Regions from separate parts of the Flexivirga alba genome, predicted to be linked through region 2. Evidence: predicted binding sites of a transcription regulator. Region 2 holds the regulator's gene; the other holds the start of a gene.
The links. The regulator Rex, encoded in region 2, represses fermentation and respiration genes when NADH is low (regulators of the CRP and FNR family bind a similar motif). The targets are predictions, from matches to a motif close to CTTGTGAANNNNTTCACAAG.
Positions count from the first base shown of each region.

Region 1: a site for Rex is predicted at 4,096-4,115, ahead of ACFQDH_RS08150 (geranylgeranyl reductase family protein). Genes of this name have one in related genera too.

Region 1 is NZ_JBHSWH010000001.1:1,670,063-1,678,719, reverse strand. Features, by position in the region: gene ACFQDH_RS08170 (NADH-quinone oxidoreductase subunit D) at 1-901, opposite strand, end outside; gene ACFQDH_RS08165 (NADH-quinone oxidoreductase subunit C) at 1,030-1,791, opposite strand; gene ACFQDH_RS08160 (NuoB/complex I 20 kDa subunit family protein) at 1,788-2,342, opposite strand; gene ACFQDH_RS08155 (NADH-quinone oxidoreductase subunit A) at 2,354-2,719, opposite strand; gene ACFQDH_RS08150 (geranylgeranyl reductase family protein) at 2,764-4,077, opposite strand; gene ACFQDH_RS08145 (demethylmenaquinone methyltransferase) at 4,225-4,926, opposite strand; gene ACFQDH_RS08140 (isochorismate synthase) at 4,997-6,262, shown strand; gene ACFQDH_RS08135 (DUF1330 domain-containing protein) at 6,235-6,546, opposite strand; gene ACFQDH_RS08130 (diacylglycerol/lipid kinase family protein) at 6,578-7,459, opposite strand; gene ACFQDH_RS08125 (FAD-binding oxidoreductase) at 7,542-8,657, opposite strand, start outside.
Region 2 is NZ_JBHSWH010000001.1:426,928-435,584, reverse strand. Features, by position in the region: gene ACFQDH_RS02125 (acetoin utilization protein AcuC) at 1-538, shown strand, start outside; gene ACFQDH_RS02120 (helix-turn-helix domain-containing protein) at 765-965, shown strand; gene ACFQDH_RS02115 (30S ribosomal protein bS22) at 1,133-1,231, shown strand; gene ACFQDH_RS02110 (NAD-dependent epimerase/dehydratase family protein) at 1,382-2,371, shown strand; gene ACFQDH_RS02105 (lysophospholipid acyltransferase family protein) at 2,364-3,620, shown strand; gene ACFQDH_RS02100 (glutaredoxin family protein) at 3,632-3,898, shown strand; gene ACFQDH_RS02095 (GNAT family N-acetyltransferase) at 4,083-4,523, shown strand; gene ACFQDH_RS02090 (redox-sensing transcriptional repressor Rex) at 4,886-5,626, shown strand; gene hemA (glutamyl-tRNA reductase) at 5,760-6,926, shown strand; gene hemC (hydroxymethylbilane synthase) at 6,923-7,924, shown strand; gene ACFQDH_RS02075 (bifunctional uroporphyrinogen-III C-methyltransferase/uroporphyrinogen-III synthase) at 7,929-8,657, shown strand, end outside.

The sequences.
Region 1 (8,657 bases), 1.2 Mb from region 2:
GCTGCTCGTCGAGCCGCTGGATGACCTGCTCCACGATGCGCAGCGACTGGTACATCTCGTCGACGCGCACGCGGTAACGGGCGTAGGCGTCGCAGGTGTCGCGGACCGGGACCTCGAAGTCGTAGGTCTCGTAACCGCAGTAGGGGTCGGCCTTGCGCAGGTCGTGCGGCAAGCCGGTCGATCGCAGCACCGGGCCCGTCATACCCAGCGCCATACAGCCGGTGAGGTCGAGGTAGCCGACGTCGCACATGCGCGCCTTCAGCACGGGGTTCTCGTTGAGCAGTGCCTCGAGCTCGCCGATGCCCTTGCGGACCAGCGGGATGTTCTCGCGGACCTGGTCGATGGTGCCTGCCGGCAGGTCGGAAGCGACGCCGCCCGGGCGGATGTAGGCGTGGTTCATGCGCAGGCCGCTGATCGCCTCGAAGATCCGCAGGATGCGCTCGCGCTCCCGGAAGCCGATGGTCATGACGGTCGTCGCGCCCATCTCCATACCGCCGGTGGCCAGGCAGACCAGGTGCGATGTGACGCGGTTGAGCTCCATCATCAGCACCCGGATGGCCTGGGCACGGGCGGGGATCTGGTCGGTGATGCCGAGCAGCTTCTCGACGGACAGGCAGTAGACCGCTTCGTTGAACAGCGGCATGACGTAGTCCATGCGGGTGCAGAAGGTCACGCCCTGGGTCCAGGTGCGGTATTCCATGTTCTTCTCGATGCCGGTGTGCAGGTAACCGATGCCCGCGCGGGCCTCGGTGACCGTCTCGCCATCCAGCTCGAGGATCAGCCGCAACACACCGTGCGTCGACGGGTGCTGCGGACCCATGTTGACGACGATCCGCTCCTCGTGCAGAGCTGCGGCCTCGTCGACCAGGTCGTCCCAGTCACCGCCGACGGCGTTGAGCACCGGGGTGTCGTCGTCGACGTCATGGGTGGTGGCGCCGAATGGGTCGGTCGACGAAGTGCCTGTTCGTGGCTCGTATGCGTCGGTCCTGGCTTGCTTCGCTGCGCCAGAACCGGCCGTCGCCTCGGGTGTCACTTGTACGACCTCCTGTCGTCCGCCGGCGGCACGGTGGCGCCTTTGTACTCCACCGGTATGCCGCCCAGCGGGTAGTCCCTGCGTTGGGGGTGGCCGGGCCAGTCGTCCGGCATCAGGATCCGGGTCAGCGCCGGGTGACCGTCGAAGATGATCCCGAACATGTCCCAGGTCTCGCGCTCGTGCCAGTCAACGCCGGGGTATGTCGGCACGATCGACGGGAGGTGCGCGTCACCGTCGGGCACTGCGACCTCGACGCGAACTCGCTTGCTGCCATTGGTGATCGACATGAAGTGGTAGACGGCGTGCAACTCACGGCCGGTCTCCTCCGGGTAGTGCACACCGCTCACACTCAGGCACTGCTCGAAACGCAGCGCCGGCTCGTCACGCAGCGCCTCTGCCACCAGCGGAAGGTGCTCGCGGGCCACGAAGAGCGTCAACTCGCCGCGGTCCACGACCACGCGCTCGACCGCAGCAGCGTAATCGCCACCGCGCTGAGTCAATGCCGCCTCGAGCGAGTCGGTCAACTGGTCGAAGTAGCCGCCATACGGCTTGCTCGCGGTGCCCGGGAAGAACACGGGGCGGTTCAGTCCGCCATACCCGCTGGTGTCGCCGCCGAGCGACGGGCCGAACATGCCCTTGCGGTCGGCGATCTTGATCGGCTGGCCGACGGTCGTGGTCTCCACGAGTTCGTTCGGGGTGACCGCGTCGGTCGTCGTCGCCTCGCTGCTCGGCGCGTCCGGCTTCTTCTCATCACTCACGCGAGGAGGCCTTTCATCTGATGCGTCGGCGTCGCTGCCATCGCCGCCTGCTCAGCCGCACGTGCGGCCTCGACCCGGTTGACGCCCAGCTTGGTGTTCTGGATCTGCTTGTGCAGCTCGAGAATCGCGTTGAGCAGCATCTCCGGCCGCGGCGGACAGCCCGGCAGGTAGATGTCGACCGGTATGACGTGGTCGACGCCCTGCACGATCGCATAGTTGTTGAACATGCCGCCCGAGCTGGCGCACACACCCATCGAGATGACCCACTTGGGCTCGGGCATCTGGTCGTAGACCTGACGCACGACGGGTGCCATCTTCTGGCTGACGCGGCCGGCGACGATCATCAGGTCGGCCTGGCGCGGAGTCGCACTGAAGCGCTCCATGCCGAAGCGGGCGATGTCGTAGTCGGGCGTGCCGACGGCCATCATCTCGATCGCGCAGCAGGCCAGCCCGAAGGTGGCCGGCCAGACCGAGCTCTTGCGCATGTAGCCGGCGACCTGCTCGACCGTGCTCAGCAGGAAGCCCGCGGGCAGCTTCTCTTCGATTCCCATGTCGGTAGACCTCAATCCCACTCAAGTCCGCCGCGGCGCCATACAAAGGCGTAGGCGACGAACACAGTCACGACGAAGAGCACCATCTCGATCAGGGCGAACAGCCCCAACCGGTCGAACGAGACGGCGAACGGGTAAAGGAACACCGACTCGATGTCGAAGATGATGAACAGCATCGCCGTCAGGTAGTACTTGATCGGCACACGGCCGCCGCCCTCGGCGTGCGGGCTCGGCTGGATGCCGCACTCGTAGGCGTCGACCTTGGCGCGGTTGTAACGCTTCGGGCCGGCCAGCGTGCTGGCGCCGAGCACCGAGAAGATCGCGAAGGCGGCACCGATGCCCGCGAAGAACAACAGCGGTGCGTAGGAGTAGTTCATTGCTTACGAGTCCTTCCGAACGTCGCTGTTCGAAACCTTGAGGCTCATGCTGCCGGCACCACGCGAGCCAGCATCGACATCACTCGGTCGTCGAGTTTGCCACCGTGCTCGTCGCCGAGGTTGGCCATCACCTTCAACAAGAATCGCATCATCGTCTTACGCGGCAGGCCGTAACGCACCGCAAAACGCATGATTTCCGGATGGCCGATGAGTTGCGCGAAGTGGCGACCCACCGTGAAGTAGCCGCCGAGCGCATCCTTCATCACCGTCGGGTAGGACTGCAGCACGCGCTCGCGCCCGGCGTCGTCGGTGCGGGCAAAGGCCTGCGCGACCACTTCGGCGGCCAGCCGGCCGGACTCCATCGCGTAGGCGATGCCCTCACCGTTGAACGGGTTGACCATGCCACCGGCGTCGCCGACCAGCAGCAGACCGTCGGCGTAGTGCGGCTGCCGGTTGAAGCCCATCGGCAGTGCGGCACCGCGGATCGGCCCGGTGATGGTCTCCTCGTTGTAGGTCCACTCCTCCGGCATCGTCTCGACCCAACGACGCATGACGTCCTTGTAGTCGGTCTTGCCGAAAGCACTGGAAGTGTTGAGGATTCCGAGGCCGACGTTGCTGGTGCCGTCGCCGACGCCGAAGATCCAGCCGTAACCCGGCAGCAGGACGCGCTTGCCGTTCTTGTCCTTCGACCACAGCTCGAGCCACGACTCCAAGTAGTCGTCGTCGTGGCGAGGACTCGTGTAGTAAGCACGAACCGCAACACCCATCGGGCGGTCGTCACGCTTGTCGCGACCCATGGCCAGCGAGAGGCGGGAGGAGTTGCCGTCGGCGGCGATGACGAGCGGCGCGCGGAAGGTCAGCTTGCGACCGGTCGGCCGGTCGTCGTCGCCCATCTCCTTGGCCTCGACGCCGACGATCGCGCGGGTGCGCTCGTCCTTGATCGCGCCGTTGACGTTGACGCCTTCGCGCAGCCGAGCACCGTGCTTGACGGCGTGCTTGGCCAGGATGTCGTCGAAGTCCTGGCGCGTGCGCACCAAGCCGTATGGCGGGAAGCTCGCGACATCCGGCCACTCCAGCTGCAAACGCATGCCGCCGCCGATGATCCGCAGGCCCTTGTTCTTGATCCAGCCATCGTCTTCGGGGGTCGGCACGCCGAGCGTGATCAGCTCACGCACGGCTCGTGGGGTCAGACCGTCGCCGCAGACCTTTTCCCGGGGGAAGTGGGTCTTCTCGAGCAACAGCACGTCGAGGCCGGCCATTGCGAGGTATGCGGCTGTGGCTGATCCACCAGGGCCGGCGCCGACGACGATGACGTCGGCGCTCTCGTCCAGGGCAGGGCTAACGCCGGGGAGGCTCACTCGGGGATTTCTTTCTAGCTTGTGAACGTCTTCACTAACCCATGCACTGTATTCCCAGCGGGAACGCCGCACCTACTTAGGCGATCCTAAGATCAAGCTGGTCGAGTTGGGATGGAGGAGCGAAGCGGGGACATCGCGTATCGAGATCTACATCGTCGCCGGTTTGGTCGCGCGGTGCAGGGCCACGATGCCGCCGGAGAGGTTGCGCCATTCGACCTTGGCCCAGCCGGCCTCCTGCAGCTGCGCTGCGACACCGGCCTGGTCCGGCCAGGCCTGGATCGACTCGGCCAGATAGACATAGGAGTCGGCGTTGGAACCGACCCGGCGAGCGACACGCGGCAGGGCCGACATCAGATATTCGCTGTAGACCTTGCGGAAGGCTGCGTTGGTCGGCGTCGAGAACTCGCAGATCAGGATCTTGCCGCCCGGCTTGGTCACCCGGCGGAACTCGCGAAGCGCCTCCTGCGTCGAGTGCACGTTGCGGAACCCGAAGGACATGGTGACCGCATCGAAGACTCCGTCGGCGAACGGCAACTGCGTGGCGTCGGCCGCGGTGAAGGCCATGTCGGGACGCCGCTGCTTGCCCGCGCGCAGCATGCCGAGCGAGAAGTCGGCCGGTATGACGCGAGCGCCGAGACGCTCGAAGGGCTCGGTGCTGGTGCCGGTGCCCGCCGCGATGTCGAGCACCAGATCGCCCGGCCGGGCCGCGACGGACTCGACGACGGCCTTCCGCCAGCGCCGGTCCTGGCCCATCGACATCACGTCGTTGGTGATGTCATAGCGCGCCGCGACTTGGTCGAACATCTTCGCGACGTCACGGGGCTGCTTGTCGAGGCTCGCGCGATTCATGCTGGACATTGTTCCGTATGGCGAGAGCCGATCTGCATCCACGTGCGGCGTAAGGTATCCGGTCGTGACCATGCCGTTGCCGCAATCCCACCCGGCTCTGGTGGTGCGCTCGGTGCGCATCCCGGACCCGGGAGATCTCGTCTCGTTGATCCCTGCCGACGCCGAAGCACCCGTGTGCTGGCTGCGCGAGGGCGACGGATTCGTCGGATGGGGCACCGCCACCGCCATACAGACACAGGGAACGTCGCGGTTCGCCGACGCCGAGCAGTGGTGGCGCGGCATCGTCAAAGACGCTGTCGTTCGGAGCCAGGTCGACCTGCCCGGGTCCGGTCTGATCGCCGTCGGTTCGTTCGCCTTCGCCGCCGCGTCCGAGGCGGGCGGCGTGTTGCACGTACCAGCGACCGTCGTCGGGCGCCAGCACGGCGTCGCGTGGATCACCACGGTCAGCACGGCGGCCGACCTATCGGGCGCCGCTCCCCTCGAAGCGAGCGAATGTCCAGACGCACCAACGATTTCCGAAGTCGGCAACGGCGCATTGAGCGGGTCCGAATGGATGGCGGCGGTGGGCACCGCCGTCGAGCGCATCCAGTCCGGCGCGCTCGACAAGGTCGTAATGGCACGCGACGTCGTCGTCCGGTCCGAGACTCCGATCGATCCGCGCTACCTACTGCGCAACCTGTCCGACTCCTACCCCAACACCTGGACCTACAGCGTCGACGGCCTGATCGGCGCAACCCCGGAGATGTTGCTGCGGCGGCAGAAGGGCCTGGTCACCTCGCGCGTGCTGGCAGGCACCATCCGGCGCACGGGAGACGACGAACACGACCTGGCGCTGGCCGGATCGCTGGCCCGCTCCAGCAAGGACCTGGAGGAGCACGAATACGCCGTGCGCTCGGTCGCGGATGCGCTCTCCCCTCACTGCTCCTCGATGAACGTGCCCGAGTCGCCTTTCGTGCTGCACCTGCCCAACGTCATGCACCTGGCGACCGACGTCGCGGGAGTGCTGCACGAGGACGTCTCGTCACTCAGCCTGGCCGCGTCCTTGCACCCGTCGGCCGCCGTCTGCGGCACTCCGACACTGGCGGCGCGCGATCTCATCGCCGAGCTGGAGCTGATGGACCGTGGCCGGTATGCCGGGCCGGTCGGCTGGCTGGACGCCGCCGGTGACGGCGAATGGGGCATCGCGCTGCGTTGCGGCGAGCTCGAAACCCCTTCCCAGATGCGGCTTTTCGCCGGCTGCGGGATCGTTGCCGGCTCCGAGCCGGAGTCCGAGCTCGGCGAGTCGGACGCCAAGCTGGTGCCGATGCGTCAGGCGCTGGGCTGCGGCCCTTCATAACCCTCGACCAGGACGATCTCACCCTCGGCCGCACGTTGCCGGATCGCGCGGGCCGCGGTGTATTCGGGCGAGTTGTAGCAGTCCAGCGCTGCCTGGTAGCTCGGGAACTCGATCACCACGTTGCGGGGCCGTGAGCTGCCCTCCACGCCCTCACACTGCCCGCCGCGCACGATCGGTGTGCCGCCGTGCGCGGAGTAGACCGGATTGGCCGCGGCGACATACTCGGCGTAAGCGGCATCGTCGTGCACCGAGATGCGTCCGATCCAATATCCCTTGGCAGTCATACGGATTCCTTCGGTCTGTGGGAGGTGCGACTCAGTCATTCAACAGCAGCCGGAGCGCACCCGGGAGGGCGCGGGCAGTGACCGGCGCTGGGGCGACCGGATCGCCGTCGGCATACGCCATGACGTCGTCGGCCTCGATCCGCACCGTCGCGCCGCGCGCCACCGTGACTTCGGGGTTCTTCAGGTGTGTGCCGCGGTAGAGCTGTGGCAGGGCCTTCACGAACTTCGCCCGGCTGCCGGCACCGACCATCACGACATCGAGCATCCCGTCGTGCACGTCGGCGTCAGGTGCAATGTGCATACCTTTGCCGTAGTAGCCGGAATTGGCTGCAATCACTGTGAACCCGCGGTAGTTGAAGACCTCGTCATCCACTTGCACGCGATAGTCACGCGGGCTGAACTGCAACAGCCCGCGAACCGAGGCGAGCTGATATTGCACCGATGACGGCAACCGTTTCGAGCTGGAGTTGACCAACTCGGACACGCGGGAGTCGACGCCGGCATAGACGCTGCCCACCACAATGCGGTCCGCAACCTCGATGGCGTCGGTCCTGGTCTCCACACCACCGAGCGCCAATCGCGCTGCGTCATGGATGTTTTCGGGTATGCCGAGCTGGCGTGCGAAGTCGTTCCCTCGGCCGCTGGGGATGATCGCTGCGGTGATGTCGTACTTGTGCAACGGTCCGGCCATGGTGCTGACCATGCCGTCGCCGCCGACCACGACGCAGATCTCCCCCGCCGCCGCGGTGTCACGGACGAGACCGTCGGCCGATTCGATCCCCGGTGAGAACGTGATCCGCACCGCGCTGCCGCTGTCACCGAGATCGGCAGCAACTTCGCGGGCGGCCTGAACAGCCCTGCCTCCACCGGACAGCGGGTTGGCGATGACATGGAACGACTTAGCTGTCTTCATGGCTCAAGAATCCTGGGTCGAAGGAATCGGGGCCCCCACGAAGTATCGGGGGAGCGAAGCGGAGGAGAACTTCGTGGGGTGATCAAGGGATCAACACTCCAGGGTTGAGGATGCCCTCAGGATCCAGCGCCTGCTTGACCGCGCGCAAGGCCGCCACGCCGGGCGCGCCGATCTCGTCCGCCAGCCACGGCTTGTGATCGCGCCCGACTGCGTGGTGATGGGTAATGGTGCCTCCGGCGTCGCGGATCGCATCGCCCGCTGCTTGCTTGATCGGCGCCCACTGGGCGGCGCCGTCATCGGCCTCGCGCACCGCGACGGTGAAGTAGAGCGATGCCCCCGCCCGGTAGACGTGGGAGATATGACAGAGCACCAATGGGTCGACGCCCTGCGCGCCGGCGGCATCTGCGATCGCGGACTTCACCGCGTCGTAGAGCGCCGACAGGTTGCTCCAACTGGTCGCTGTCTCAAGGGTTTCCACCAACACACCTTCGTCCAGTAGCGCATCGCGCAGGTATGGCGCACTGAACCTGCCCGACGCCCAGGCCTCGCCTCCCTGCGCTCCGGCCAGCTCACCGCCGAGCCCGGTGAGGACGTCGGTCACCTCGGACCGCATGCGCGCGACCCTGGCCGGCGTGCCCTCGTAGCCGCACACCATCTGCACCCCGCCCGCGTCGGAGATCCCGATCGCCGACGGGTCGCTGAGGTTGATCGCTGTCTCGGTCTCATCGGACAGCCGCAGCACGGTCGGATTCAGATCGTCCTGCACGAGGGTGCGCATCGCGGTCGCCCCGTCAGCGAAGGACGCCCACCGCCACGTCTCGTAGACCCGCTCCGTCGGGATCCGTCGCACCATCACCGTGACATCCGTGATGACACCGAAGGTGCCTTCGGACCCGAGCACGAGCTGCCGCAGGTCTGGCCCTGCTGCGCTGGCCGGAGCGCGCCCCACCTGCCAGGTGCCACCCGCGGTCGCGACTGTCAGACCGATGACCATGTCGTCGAATCGTCCGTATCCAGAAGATGAGTGACCACTGGATCGGGTTGCCGCGAAGCCGCCGATGCTGGCGAACTCGAAAGACTGCGGATAGTGCCCGAGCGTGATTCCGTGCTCAGCCAGCAATGCCTCTGCCTGCGGGCCGAGCAGCCCGGCCTGCAGGGTTGCCGTCATCGAGACCTCGTCGACCTCGACAAGGCGATC
Region 2 (8,657 bases):
TATCGCACTGCCACCCGGTGCTCGGGACGCCGGCTGGCTGCGCGCGCTGCACGCCGTCGTGCCGCCGCTGCTGCGCGAGTTCGAGCCGCAGGTGCTGGTCACCCAGCAGGGCTGCGACTCCCACTACGCGGACCCGCTGGCGCACATGGCCCTGTCGATCGACGCACAGCGCACGGCATACCAGACGTTGCACGAGCTCGCCCACGAGCTCACCGGCGGGAAGTGGATCGCGCTAGGCGGCGGCGGCTACGAGCTCATCGATGTCGTTCCGCGCGCCTGGACCCACCTCACCGCCATCGCCGCACACCGCCCGATCGATCTGGAGACCGAGGTTCCTGCCGTATGGCGCGAGCACGTCCAGCGCACCTTTGACCGGCCCGGGCCGCCTCGGATGGGCGACGGGCAGGCCGAGAACGGTCACGTCTGGTGGCGCTCCTGGGAGTCCGGCGTCGACCCCGACGACGCCATCGACCAGTCGGTCCTGGCGACCCGGGAAGCAATTTTCCCCTCGCACGGCCTCGACGTGTGGTTCGACTGAACCGTCTTTCGTCACACCCGTAACGCCCGAGACATGCGGCTCAGCGGGAAGATCGCCACATTTTTCTCACCTGTATCGGCGTGTCAGGTGGACTTTTCGCACACTCAGACTTTCCACAGACACTCCCGACCCTCTATCGTTGCCCAGCAGAACACCTGTGAGACGCCCGGAGCGACTTGCAGCTCGGGTCGACATCTGTGTCGTAGGAGAAGGGTTGGCAACTGCCATGACCGAAGAGCGCCAGCCTGGCGAGGTCACATTCATGACCGTGGCCGAAGTCGCCGCCATCATGCGGGTGTCGAAGATGACGGTCTACCGGCTGGTGCACTCGGGCGAGCTGCCGGCCGTGCGGGTCGGTCGATCCTTCCGCGTGCCCGAGGACGCGGTTTCCGAATATCTCAGCCAGTCCTACATGGGCACTGCCTGACCACAGCAGTCCCAGCGACCGCCCTCGATTCGTCGGCGGTCCCAGCCATGGCGTAGCCTTGGGCGGCGGATCGCGTCCCACTGCGGACGCGATACATCGAGGCTTCGCGACCGGTAGGGCGCCACAGCCCACCGGTTCCATTCAGCAGATTCAGGAAGAGCGTACGCATGGGTTCAGTCGTCAAGAAGCGCCGTAAGCGGATGGCCAAGAAGAAGCACCGCAAGCTGCTTCGCAAGACGCGTCACCAGCGTCGCAACAAGAAGTAAGCGCTACGGCGGCCGCAGGTCGCCCAAGGCCGACGCACGAGCCCCGGACCGTTTTGCACGGCACCGGGGCTTCGTCATACCGCGACGCATGTTGCGCACATGTGGGCCGGATAGAATCGCAGCGGAGCCACGTGTCACAGAGGAGGGTCAATGGGTCGGGTTGTCCTGGTCACGGGTGTGTCCCGGCTGGTGGGCGGTATGACGTGCCGCGCGCTCGCGGCCGACCCGACGCTCGAGCGCGTCATCGCGATCGACACGGTCCCACCGTTGCACAGCCTCGGCCGCGCGGAATTCATCCGGGCCGACATCCGCAACCCGATCATGGGCAAGATCCTCGAGCAGGAGAAGGTCGACACGGTTCTGCATCTGGGCGTCATCATGACGCCCAAGCAGGCCGGCGGTCGCACCCTGCAGAAGGAGATCAACGTCATCGGCACGATGCAGCTGCTCGCCGCGTGCCAGAAGGCCGACTCCGTCGAGCGACTCGTCGTCAAGTCGTCGTCCTCCGTCTACGGTGCGTCACCACGGGACCCGGCGATGTTCACCGAGGACATGGGCGCCCGCCGGAACCCGACAGGTGGTTTCGGCCGCGACTCGGTCGAGGTCGAGACCTACGTCCGTGGGCTCGCCCGGCGCCGACCCGACATCGGCGTCACCACGCTGCGTATGGCGAACCTCGTCGGCCGGGGCTTGCGCACGACGTTCTCCGAATACTTCGCATTGCCAGCGCTTCCGGTGCCGCTGGGGTTCGACGGCCGATTCCAGGTCCTGCACATTGATGATGCCGTCGCTGTGCTGCAGCGAACGGCGAACGCACAGGACCTGTCCGGCACGATCAATGTCGCAGGTGACGGCATGCTCACCGTGCGACAGGCCGCCCGCATCGCGGGCAAGCCGGCCATCCCGGTGCTCGCACAGTCCGCGTCGGTGATGCAACAGCTCAGCGGAATGCTCGGTGGCAGTGGTGCTTTCGACGCCGAGCAGATGCAATTCCTGCAATTCGGCCGCGGCATGGACACCACTCGCATGCGCACCATGCTCGACTTCACGCCGGAGCACACCACCCGAGACGCGTTCCGCGAAGTCCTGGGCGCACCCGGCCGTCGCCATGCCGCCAACCTGGGAGAAGCACGTGTCTGAACCCGCCAAGAAGGCCCCGGCCAAGAAGTCCAGTCCGGCCGCCAAGAGCGCCGCGAAGAAGACTGCGGCCAAGAAATCCCCTGCGAAGAAGGCAGCCCCGGCCAAGAAGACTGCCCCGGCGAAGCAGCCCGCTGCCAAACGGCCCGCTCCGGCGCCGGCGGCAAGCCCACGCCATACCCATGCTGCGGCGAGCACCCGCCCGTCCCGCAAGCACATCGGCGCAACCGCGCACCGCACTTCTGCGCATCACGGCGAGCACGCGCCATCCGGCAGCGTGCCGTCGCTGCGGGTCGTGCCCGACCCGCCGGAGGTCGCGGAGCCGATCGCGAGCGCGTCCGACTTCGAGGGTGTCGTCAATGTCCTGGTCGAGGGTCTGCGTAAGGCCGGCGGCCTCGTGGGCATCGAAGGCGACGATCTCGAGCGTCGCATCGCGCAGGCGCTCGCGTTCTTGCGCCGCCGGATGACCGGCGACTATGAGATCGACGACTTCGGCTTCGACAAGGAATTCACCGACCAGGTCTGGCTGCCGATGCTCCGGCCGCTCTACAAGCGGTGGTTCCGCGTCGAGGTCCGCGGCATCGAGAACATCCCGGACGAAGGCGCCGCGCTGGTCGTCGCCAACCACTCCGGCACCCTGCCGATCGACGGCCTGATGACCCAGGTCGCCATACATGACGAGCACCCGAAGCACCGGCATGTGCGGATGCTCGGTGCCGACCTGGTCTTCGAGTCGCCGCTGATCGGTGAGCTGAGCCGCAAGTCGGGCACCACGCTGGCGTCCAACCCGGACATCGAGCGGCTCTTCGCCGCGGGCGAGTTGGCCGCCGTCTATCCCGAGGGATTCAAGGGCGTCGGCAAGCCGTTCTCCGAGCGTTACAAGCTGCAGCGTTTCGGCCGCGGCGGCTTCGTGTCCGCCGCACTGCGCGCCGAGGTGCCGATCATCCCGTGCGCGATCGTCGGCGCCGAGGAGATCTTCCCGATGATCGGAAATGTCAAAGGGCTGGCGCGGACGCTCGGCTTCCCCTATTTCCCGGTGACGCCGTTCTTCCCGCTGCTCGGCCTGGCCGGACTGATCCCGTTGCCCAGCAAGTGGATCATCGAGTTCGGTGCCCCGGTCAACACCGACACCTACGGCGCCGCGGCCGCGGATGACCCGATGCTGGTCTTCGACCTCACCGACCAGGTCCGCGAGACCATCCAGCAGTCGCTGTATTCGCTTCTGCTGCAACGTCGTTCGGTGTTCTTCTGAGTTCCTTCGGTATGTCACAACCCCGCATCGAGCTCATCGGCAAGCCCGACTGCCACCTGTGCGACGACGCGCGTGCGGTCATCGAGCGAGTCTGTGCCGACACGGGGGAGAGTTTCGTCGAGCGGAACATCCTCGACGAGCCGGAGCTGATGGCGTCATACGCCGAACAGATCCCGGTCACCCTCGTCGACGGCAAGCAGCACGACTACTGGCGCGTCGACGAGCAGCGGCTGCGCAAGGCGCTCTCGCGGCGGCGGAAGTTGTTCGGCAAGCGCTGAGCGCGCCCGATCACGCGTCGAGAGGTCAATAGACGCTGCGAGAGCGCCGTCGCACGACATCCATCGACCTCTCGGTGGATGTAGTCATGCGTCGCGGCATACGTCGACAATGAGGCCGCCTGGGCCCCGCAGGTATGCCGCTTGCGTTCCCCAATCCGTGGTGAGCGGTCCCTCGTTTGCGCGAGTGGCCGAGGTCGAAACTGCGAGAGCGGAGCACGTCACTTCATGGCTGAGCCTCGCCGAGGAGGTAACGCCACTTTTCGGGCCGATGCCGGACTTCGAGCAGCACGTACGCCGGGGCATTGCGCGCGGCACCGCTTTCGTCGTCACGCACGGCAGCGTCGTAACTGGGGGAATGTTGCTCAGCCGGGACGACAAAGCGCACCACATCAATTGGCTCGCGGTTCGCCACAGTGCGCGCAGACAGGGAATCGGTGCCGCGCTGGTTCGCACCGCGCTTGAGCGTTGGCCAGAAGGGGACGTCGGGGTGGTCACGTTCAGTCGTGAGGTCGATGGCGGTGACCCTGCCCGTTCGCTATACCGAGGACTCGGCTTCGTCGATCACGGGGCCACTGGCTTGGCGCCGGACGGTAGTCCGCGTGACCTGTTCACGCTGGAGCGCTGAGCGGGCCCGATCACGCGCCGAGAGGTCAATAGACGCTGCGAGAGCGCCGTCTCACGACATCCATCGACCTCTCGGCATGGGTCGGCGTCGCCACTGGTCGGCACTCAACCGCCCAGCCCGCGAGACGGGCGTTTCAACCGCCGAGACCGTTGTCGCAGCAGGCGTTGACACCGCGCCGACGAGGCCACTTCGCTACCACGAGCACCGTCGGCAGGTGAGGCCGCCCCCGTCTAGCACTTTTGTCAGGAATTTGCGACTTTGTGCCCGCGTTCACAAAGACCTACAGTCAGGGGGTCATTGATCCTCTGTGGCCGGCGTTTGGTATACGCCTGTCCCGCAGCGCATGGAGGAGTCGGAGCGCATTGAGCACCGCATCGGCCGCCCGCCGGGAGATCCCGGAAGCCACCGTGGCCAGGCTACCTCTCTATCTACGCGCGTTGCGGAGCCTGGGAGCCCGTGGAGTCGAGGTCATCTCCTCCGAGGCGCTCTCCGAAGCAGCAGGTGTTCGCTCCACCGGATTGCGCAAGGATCTCTCCCACCTCGGTTCGTATGGCGTGCGCGGCGTCGGGTATGACGTCGGCCGTCTCTCCGAAGAGATCTCCCGCGAGCTCGGCCTGCATCACGACTGGTCCGTCGCCATCATCGGCATGGGCAACCTGGGTCATGCACTTGCGGCATACGGCGGGTTCGCGACGCGCGGTTTCAGCGTCCGGTGGCTGGTCGACGAGGACCCGGCAGTGATCGGCACCGAGATCGCCGGACTGCAGGTCATCGATTTCGCCGACCTGGCCAAGCAGGCGCCCGAGAGCATCATCGCGGTGCTGGCCACCCCGCCGCACGCGGCGCAGCAGGCGGCCGACCAGGCGGTCGCGCTCGGGGTGCGCTCCATTCTCAACTTCGCCCCGTGCGTGATCACCGTCCCGGACGGTGTTGAAGTCCGCAAGGTCGACCTCGCGACCGAGCTCCAGATCCTCGCCTTCCACGAACAGCGTGGTCGGGATGGCGAACTCTCCTCAAGGCATTTCGTGTCGAAGGACTCGGGGTCCGCGCGAAGTATCGGAGCGACGAAGGAGCGGAGAACTTCGTGGGGTGAGGCGCCGTGAGCAGCCTCATCGTGATCGGTATGTCGCACCGCACGACCGGTGTCGATCTTCTCGAGCGGGTCGTGCTGACCGGGGAGCAGGCCGATCGGCTGGTCGACTCCTCGACCTCAACGAGCATGTCAATGCCAGCGTCGTGGTCTCCACCTGCAACCGCGTCGAGATCTACGCCGATGTCGAGACCTTCCACGGCGCGGTCACCGGCATCACCGAATCCCTCGCTGCCACAACCGGTTTGGCGGTCGGGCAGCTGCGCGATCACCTCTACGTGCACTTCGAGGACCGCGCCGTTGCGCACGCCTTCCAGGTCGCCTCCGGCCTCGACTCGGTCGCCGTCGGTGAGGCACAGATCCTCGGCCAACTACGCGAGGCACTGCGCGCCGCGCAGGACGGCGGACATCTGGACCCGTCGCTGTCGGCACTCATGCAGCACGCGCTGCGGGTCGGCAAGCGGGTCCACACCGAGACCGACATCGACACCGTCAGCCGGTCCCTCGTGGAGCGGTCGCTGGTCGTCGCGCAGTCCACTCTCGGCGAGTTGGGCGAGCAGCGTGCGCTGGTCGTCGGCGCCGGGGCGATGAGCGGCCTGGCGGCACACACCCTGGCCCGTGCCGGTGTCGGCCACCTCACCATCATCAACCGCACGCCGGGCAAGGCTGATCGCCTCGCGCAGGCGACCGGAGGAGTCGCGCGCGACTGGGCCGACCTGACGGCGGCCGTCGCGGACGCGGACCTGGTGATCTCCTGCACCGGCGCCGTCGGGCACGTGCTCGACGTCGACAACGTCGCTGCCTCCGAAACTCCTACTCTGCTGGTCGATCTCGCATTGCCTCGCGATGTGGACCCGCGGCTGCTGACCGTGCCCGGCATCGCCCTGGTCTCCCTCGAAGACCTCAGCGCGGCAGTCGCCGAGGATGCCGAGAAGACCCAGGTGACAGCGGCGCACGATCTGGTGAGTGCGGAGGTCGCGGAGTTCCTCGTGGCCCGTCGTGCCGCTGCCGTCGCACCGGCTGTCGCCGAGTTGCGCAAGCGCGCAGCCGATGTGGTGGCCGCCGAGTTGACTCGCCTCGACCAGCGCGCCGACCTGTCCGAGCACGACGCAGCGCAGGTGCAGATGACCGTGCACCGCGTGGTGGAGAAGATCCTGCACACGCCCACCGTGCGCATCAAGCAACTCGCCGGCGAGGAGCAGGGCGGCCAGGACTACGCCGCACTGCTGCGGATGCTCTTCGACCTGGACCCGCACGAGACCCGTGTTGCGCAGATTCCGCACGGTGAACCCGCAGGGGGTGAGTCGCGATGAAGATTGTCATCGGCTCCCGGCGCAGCAAGCTCGCGCTGACCCAGACCGGCCTGATCGCCGACGAGTTGCGCGCGCTCGGTCACGACATCGAGGTCGTCGAGATCGTCACCGAGGGTGACACCAACCGTGCTCCGCTCACCCAGTTGGGCGGCACCGGTGTGTTTGCCACCGCCATACGAAATGCGTTGCGCAACAACGAGATCGACCTGACGGTGCACTCCCTCAAGGATCTGCCGACGGCGCCGGCTCCCGGTCTGACCATTGCCGCCATACCTCCTCGTGAAGACGCACGCGACGCGCTGATCGCCCGCGACGGACTGACGCTCGGTGAGTTGTCGCCCGGCGCTGTTGTCGGTGGTTCGCCGCGTCGCGCGGCTCAGCTTGCCGCGCTCGGACTCGGCCTCGTGACCCGAGAGGTCCGCGGCAACATCGACCGCCGGATCGACTACGTCCGTCATGGCGAGCTCGACGGCATCGTGCTGGCCCGCGCCGGTCTGTCGCGAGTCGGCCGCCTTGACGAGATCACCGAGACGATCGACCCATTGCAGATGTTGCCCGCGCCCGGCCAGGGCGCCCTGGCGCTCGAGATCCGCGCCGACGACACCGCCTTGTATGACGTCGTGCGAGGACTCGACGACGCAGACACCCGCGCTGCGGTCACCGCCGAGCGAGCCGTGCTCTCTCGGCTCGAAGCCGGCTGCTCGGCTCCGCTCGGCGCGCTCGCGGAGATCAGCGAGGACCTCGACGGCAGCCTCGAGATCTCATTGCGCGCATTCGTCGGTCGCACCGACGGCACCTTCGACCTGCGGCGGTCACAGACCGGACCGTTCGACCATCCAGAACAACTCGGTCACGACGTCGCGGAGTTACTGCTCGCCGATGGGGCGCTGGAAGCGTTCACATCGGATGGGCAAGCACCAGAGCCGACACCCGGCGGACTCTTACCAAGGGACGCAGATCCCGTCACCGTCCAACACCCCCAGCGCCGCGGAGCGTGAAGAAGTGAGCACAACAAAGACCCGCAAGACCCTGCCTCAGGTTGCCTTCATCGGCTCCGGGCCGGGTGACCCGTCACTGATCACCGTCCGGGCGGCCAAGTTGCTGCGCGCGGCCGACGTGATCATCATCGACCAGATCGCCCGGGAGGACTTCGTCGCGGAGTTCGCCCGCGAAGGAGTCGAGATCGTCGACGCCGGTCACGGTGAAACGGGGCAGACCCTCACCACCGCGTCCCGCGCGAAGCTCGTCGTGCGCACCGCGAAGGCGGCCGCTCGCGCCGACGACACGGCCGGACTGGTCGTTCGCCTGATGGACGGCGACCCTGCCACCTTCAACGGTCTGGCCGAGGAGTCGGTCGCCTGCCACAAGGCCGACATCGCCTTCGAGATCGTGCCGGGCGTCAGCGCGGTCAGCGCGGTGCCGTCATACGCAGGCATCCCGCTGGTCGGCAGCGGTGCGCGCACAGTGCACGTGCTGTCGGCCGCTGACGACAAGACCGACTGGAGCAGTGCCGTCGCGAACGACGCCACCGCCGTCGTCCTCGGCACCGCCGAGTCGGTCCCCGCCGGGCTGGCGAAGCTGCTGGCCGCCGGCCGCAGCGCCGAGACCCCGGTGTCGTTGAGCACCGAAGGCACCACCATCCGTCAGGCGACGCGCGTCACCACCCTCGGCGAGGTCGCCGGTGCGCTGAAGTCCCAGCCGCTGACCGGCCAGGTCGTCGCGGTCGTCGGC